Regions from separate parts of the Streptomyces sp. NPDC001292 genome, predicted to be linked through region 1. Evidence: riboswitches for the same ligand, from Rfam matches in the RefSeq annotation. Region 1 holds a riboswitch; the other holds the start of a gene.
The links. A riboswitch is a leader RNA that binds a small molecule or an ion and turns the genes downstream of it on or off. The one in region 1 is predicted to bind cobalamin.

Region 2: another riboswitch for cobalamin. It lies ahead of ACFY4A_RS28675 (cobalamin biosynthesis protein); the one in region 1 lies ahead of ACFY4A_RS08780 (ribonucleoside-diphosphate reductase subunit alpha).

The regions. Positions count from the first base shown of each region.
Region 1 covers NZ_JBIAXG010000005.1:197,557-200,741, reverse strand. The annotation lists gene mctP (monocarboxylate uptake permease MctP) at 1-954, shown strand, start outside; gene ACFY4A_RS08785 (GNAT family N-acetyltransferase) at 1,039-1,545, shown strand; cobalamin riboswitch at 1,591-1,745, shown strand; gene ACFY4A_RS08780 (ribonucleoside-diphosphate reductase subunit alpha) at 1,868-3,185, shown strand, end outside.
Region 2 covers NZ_JBIAXG010000032.1:24,796-27,980, forward strand. The annotation lists gene ACFY4A_RS28665 (anion permease) at 1-811, shown strand, start outside; gene ACFY4A_RS28670 (hypothetical protein) at 844-1,068, shown strand; cobalamin riboswitch at 1,259-1,403, shown strand; gene ACFY4A_RS28675 (cobalamin biosynthesis protein) at 1,503-2,444, shown strand; gene ACFY4A_RS28680 (cobyric acid synthase) at 2,441-3,185, shown strand, end outside.

The DNA.
Region 1 (3,185 bases):
CTGGGCGGCTTCGGCGACGTGTTCGCCAAGGCGGGCCAGAAGTTCACCGCGACGGGGACGGGTGGTCTGGTGCCGGCGGCGGCCGGCCAGTGGACCTACGCCACGCTGGCCCTGGGCTCCGCGCTCGCGCTGTTCATGTACCCGCACTCGATCACCGCGACGCTGTCCTCGCGCAGCCGGGAGGTGATCCGCCGCAACACCACGATCCTGCCGCTGTACTCGCTGATGCTGGGTCTGCTCGCCCTGCTGGGCTTCATGGCGATCGCGGCGGGCGTGCAGGTGAAGAACGGCCAGCTGGCCATTCCGCAGCTGTTCGAGAACATGTTCCCGGACTGGTTCGCGGGCGTGGCGTTCGCGGCGATCGCCATCGGCGCGCTGGTGCCGGCGGCCATCATGTCGATCGCCGCCGCGAACCTGTTCACCCGCAACATCTACAAGGACTTCCTCCGCCCGCACGCGACGGCGAGGGAGGAGACCCGGGTCTCCAAGATCGTGTCCCTGCTGGTGAAGGTGGGCGCCCTGGTCTTCGTCCTGACCATGGACAAGACGGTCGCCATCAACTTCCAGCTGCTCGGCGGCATCTGGATCCTGCAGACCTTCCCGGCCCTGGTCGGCGGCCTGTTCACCCGCTGGTTCCACCGCTGGGCGCTGCTGGCGGGCTGGGCGGTCGGCATGGTCTACGGCACGGTCGCCGCCTACGGGGTCGCCTCGCCGACGCAGAAGCACTTCGGCGGCTCGGCGAAGGAGATCCCGGGCATCGGCGAGATCGGCTACATCGGTCTGACGGCGTTCGTGCTCAACGCGGCCGTCGCGGTGGTCCTGACGCTCGTGCTGAGGGCGGTCAAGGCGCCCCAGGGCGTGGACGAGACCCGGCCGGAGGACTACACGGCGGACGCCGGTGACCCGGGCGTCGAGGTGGAGCTCCCGCCGGCCACGGCGGCGGCCCCGCACTGAGACACGGCAATCGGGCAGGGCCATACGGGCCGCCGGAGACGATCCGGCGGCCCGCTGCCGTGCCCGTACGGCACACTCTGGCCCATGGACATCGTGATCCGGCCGGTGGAACCCGGCGAGTACGGCACCCTCGGTGAGATCACCGCCCAGGCCTACCTCCGGGACGGGCTCCTCGACTTCGGTGAGAGCGACGAGTACCTGGGCGAGCTGCGGGACGTGGCCAAACGGGCGGCCGCGGCCGAGGTGCTGGTGGCCGTGGCGGACGGGAAGGTGCTCGGCGGCGTGACCTTCGTCCCCGGCGCGGGCCCCATGGCCGACCTCGCCGGTCCCGGGGAGACCGAGATACGGATGCTCGCGGTCGCGCACGCGGCGCGCGGCAGAGGCGTCGGCGAGGCCCTCGTACGGGCCTGTCTGGACCGGGCACGAGCCGTGGAGGGCTGTGTCCGCGTGGTGCTGTCCACCCAGAGCGCCATGCACACCGCCCACCGCATCTACGAGCGCCTGGGCTTCGTCCGCACGCCGGTGCGGGACTGGAACCCCCTCCCGTACCTGGACGACATCAGGCTGCTCACCTACGAGTTGACATTCTGACACGCTCCGGAGTCGGCGCGGCACAACATATGGGGGTGCCCGACTCACTCAGCACAAGATGTATGCTCGTGCTCACTGTCGCCGCAGGGGAATCCGGTGCGAATCCGGAACTGTCCCGCAACGGTGTACTCGTGCGCGTATGCCCCCATGGGCCGCCACGAGCGTCAGTCCGAGGACCTGCCGACAGTGCGCCCGGCCGTCCGGTCCGGGTGCCCTGACGTCCGGGCCTCGTGGAATGGGCCGGTGGACGCGGCGCCGCGTGCGCTCGTGTGCTGCCCCCTGCCCTCGGCGAGGCCCCGTGCCCAGCGAGGGAGAGCTCCACGTGACCATCGCGCCAGCCGACCCGGTTTCAGCCACAGCTCCGGAAACCGACGGTCCCGGTGCCGCACTGCTGCGGATCCTGACCGAGCTGACCGCCGACCTCCCCGACGCCGACCCCGGCCGGGTCGCCGCCGCCGCGCTGCGCGGCCGGTCGGCGCGGGCCGACGAGGCCGAGTTGCGCGAGCTGGCCACGGAGGCGGCCGCCGGGCTCATCTCCGAGGACCCCGCCTACTCCCGGCTGGCGGCCAGGCTGCTGACCCTCGCCATCCGCGCCGAGGCCGCCTCCCAGGGCGTCGTGTCCTTCACCGACTCCGTCGCCGTCGGCCACCGCGAGGGCCTTCTCGCCGACCGGACAGCCGAGTTCGCGCGCCGGTACGCCGACCGCCTGGACGCGCTGATCGACCCGGTCGCCGACGACCGCTTCGGCTACTTCGGCCTGCGCACCCTGCACAGCCGGTACCTGCTGCGGCACCCGATCACCCGCAAGGTGATCGAGACGCCCCAGCACTTCATGCTGCGGGTCGCGGCCGGTCTCGCGCAGGACGACACCGCGCGGTCCGTCGACGAGGTCGAGGCGCTCTACGGGCTGATGAGCCGCCTCGACTACCTGCCCTCCTCCCCCACGCTCTTCAACTCCGGTACGCGCCACCCCCAGATGTCGTCCTGCTACCTGCTCGACTCCCCCAGGGACGAGCTGGACTCCATCTACGAGCGCTACCTCCAGGTCGCCCGGCTGTCCAAGCACGCCGGCGGCATCGGCATCGCCTACTCCCGCATCCGCTCGCGTGGTTCGCTGATCCGCGGCACCAACGGGCACTCCAACGGCATCGTGCCGTTCCTGAAGACCCTGGACGCCTCGGTGGCCGCCGTGAACCAGGGCGGCCGGCGCAAGGGCGCCGCCGCGGTCTACCTGGAGACCTGGCACTCGGACATCGAGGAGTTCCTGGAGCTACGCGACAACACCGGCGAGGACGCCCGCCGGACGCACAACCTCAACCTCGCGCACTGGGTGCCGGACGAGTTCATGCGCCGGGTGAACTCCGACGGGCAGTGGTCGCTGTTCTCCCCCTCGGACGTGCCCGAGCTGACCGATCTGTGGGGCGAGGATTTCGACGCCGCGTACCGCGCCGCGGAGGCGCGGGGCCTGGCGAGGAAGACCATGCCGGCCCGCGATCTGTACGGCCGCATGATGCGCACCCTCGCGCAGACCGGCAACGGCTGGATGACCTTCAAGGACGCCGCCAACCGCACCGCCAACCAGACGGCGCAGCCCGGTCACGTCGTCCACTCCTCCAACCTCTGCACGGAGATCCTGGAGG
Region 2 (3,185 bases), on a different contig from region 1:
CGCGCTGGTCTCGACCCGGCTGTCGTACGGCATCGGCAGCAAGTCGGACGGCAAGGCGGCCGAGAAGGGCCACCGCGCCGGACAGATCGCCTCCGCCGGCCTGGTCTCGCTGGCCCACGGCACCAACGACGCGCAGAAGACGATGGGCGTCATCACCCTCGCCCTGATCGCCGGCGGCGCCCTCGCCCCCGGCTCCAACCCTCCCACCTGGGTCATCCTCTCCGCCGGCGTGGCCATCGCGCTCGGCACCTACATCGGCGGCTGGCGCATCATCCGCACCATGGGCAAGGGCCTGACCGACCTCCAGCCGCAGCAGGGCTTCGCCGCCCAGACCAGCGCGGCCACCGCCATCCTGGCCTCCTCCCACCTCGGCTTCTCCCTGTCCACCACGCACGTCGTCTCCGGTTCGGTGATGGGCGCGGGTCTGGGCCGCAAGGGCGGCGTGGTCCGCTGGTCCACCGCGACCCGCATGGCCGTCGCCTGGGCGCTCACGCTGCCCGCCGCGGCCCTGGTCGGGGCCGGCGCGGAGGCCGTGACGCGCCTCGGCGACTGGGGCACCTGGCTCGTCGCCGTGTTCCTGGTGGCCTCCAGCGCCGCGATCTGGAAGATCTCCCGCCGCGAGGTCGTCGACCACACCAACGTCAACGACACCGAGGAGCCGGCCGGCGTGGTCACCCAGGCCATCGCCGCCGTCACCCCGCCCCCGGCCTCCCCGGTGACCGAGGAGCTCACGGCCACGATCCCCGCCCAGGCCTCCGCGTCCGCCGGTGACCCCGCGTCCGCGGCGACCCCGCCGGCCGCCGCCGTCTGAGCCCGCGCCACAGGCAGAAGGAAGAGAAGCAGATGAAGATCGACTGGGCGGCCCTCGGCTCCGTCTTCGGCGTCAGCCTCGGCGTCGCGGTGGGCCTCGTGGCCCTGTTCACCCTCGGCATCGCCGGTCTCTCCCACCGCGAGCGGGCCGTCGCCCAGGGCGACGGCGGCGGGGCCCTCGCGGTCACCGGCGCCTACGCCTGCTTCGCCGCGTGCGCCGCCGCCGTGGCCTACGGGATCTACCTGATCGTGGCCTAGTTGTAGTGCCCCGGCAGGCACCGCGCGACCAGGATCCGGGCAACCGGGTCCGAGCCGCGCCCCACCACGTCGCCCGCCCTTCCCGGACCGTCCCCACGACGGCCCGGGAAGGGCGGTTTCCCGTGTCCGGCGCGTCCCGCGGTGTGGGCCTCATCTCAGAACCCCTGCGCAGGTCAACGGCAGGTTGACGGGCGTTCGCGGTGCGTGGTGGACTGCCGGAGCCAAGTACGGCGGCAGAAGAGGAAGTCCGGTGCGAATCCGGCGCGGTCCCGCCACTGTGACCGGGGAAGAACCTCCCCGGGAGCCAGGAACTCTCACCGCCGGTCTCGTCGAACCAGGGCGTGGACACCCTGAGTGAGGACATATCGCCATGCGCGGCTGCCGACCGAGGTTCACCAGCGACTCACTGACCCACCCCACGACCGGCTGACCCGATGGGTGCCGATCGCGTCTTCGCGTACGGCGCCGCCGCCGGCCTCCTCGGTGACCTGCTCCTCGGCGATCCGCGCCGCGGGCACCCCGTCGCCGTGTTCGGACGGGCCGCGGGTGCCGTGGAACGCGCGCTGTGGCGGGACCACCGCGGCTGGGGCGCCCTGCACACCGCCGTGTGCGCGGGTGGTGTCGTGTCGTCGGCCGCGCTGGCCGCGTCCGCCGCACGTCCCTCCCGTGCCGCGTCCGTCGCGCTGACCGCCGCCGCCACCTGGACCGTCGTCGGCGGGACCTCCCTCGCCCGGGAGGCACGGGAGATCGGGCACGCGCTGCGGGCCGGGGACGTCGAGGGCGCCCGGGCGCGGCTGCCGCATCTGTGCGGGCGCGATCCGCAGGCGCTGGACACCGACGGGATCGCCCGGGCCGTCGTCGAGTCCGTCGCCGAGAACACCTCCGACGCGGTCGTGGGCGCGCTGGTGTGGGGCGCCGCCGCCGGTGTGCCGGGGCTCCTCGGCTTCCGCGCGGTCAACACCCTGGACGCCATGGTGGGGCACAAGTCCCCCCGGTACCGCCGCTACGGCTGGGCCTCGGCCCGGCTCGACGACCTCGCCGGATGGCCGGGGGCGCGACTGACCGCCGCTCTGGCGGCCGTTGCGGGCGACGACCCGCGCGGTGCCGTACGGGCCTGGCGCGCCGACGCCGGCAAGCACCCGAGCCCCAACGCCGGCCCGGTGGAGGCCGCGTTCGCGGGGGCGCTCGGGGTGCGGCTGGGCGGCACGCTCTCGTACGGCGGGCGCGTGGAGCACCGCCCGGTGCTCAACGGCGCCGGACGCGCCGTCCGGCCCGGTGACATCGAGCGCGCGGTACGGCTCTCCCGCCGCGTGGGCTGGCTCGCGCTCGGCGTGTGCGCGGGCGTACGGCTGCTGAAGAGAGGACGGACGTCATGAGCGGCGGTCTGCTCGTCGCCGGCACCACCTCCGACGCCGGGAAGAGCGTCGTCACGGCCGGGATCTGCCGGTGGCTGGTGCGCCAGGGCGTGAAGGTCGCCCCCTTCAAGGCGCAGAACATGTCCCTCAACTCCTTCGTCACCCGTGAGGGCGCCGAGATCGGACGGGCGCAGGCCATGCAGGCCCAGGCGTGCCGGATCGAGCCCACCGCGCTGATGAACCCGGTGCTGCTCAAGCCGGGCGGCGAGCAGAGCAGCCAGGTGGTGCTGCTGGGCAGGCCGGTGGGCGAGTTGAGCGCCCGCGGCTACCACGGCGGCCGGCAGCGAAAGCTCCTCGGCACCGTGCTGGACTGTCTCGCCGAGTTGCGGAGCACGTACGACGCGGTGATCTGCGAGGGGGCGGGCAGCCCGGCGGAGATCAACCTGCGCCGGACCGACATCGTCAACATGGGGATCGCGCGCGGCGCGCGGCTGCCCGTGCTCGTCGTCGGCGACATCGACCGCGGCGGCGTCTTCGCCTCCTTCTTCGGCACGCTCGCCCTGCTGTCGCCGGAGGATCAGGAGCTCGTCGCCGGGTTCCTCGTCAACAAGTTCCGCGGGGACGTCTCGCTGCTCGAACCCGGGCTCGACATGCTGCACCGGCTCACCGGACGGCGCACGTACGGCGTCCTGCCGTTCCGGCACGGGCTCGGCATCGACGAGGAGGACGGGCTCCGGGTCTCGCTACGGGGCGCTGTGCGGG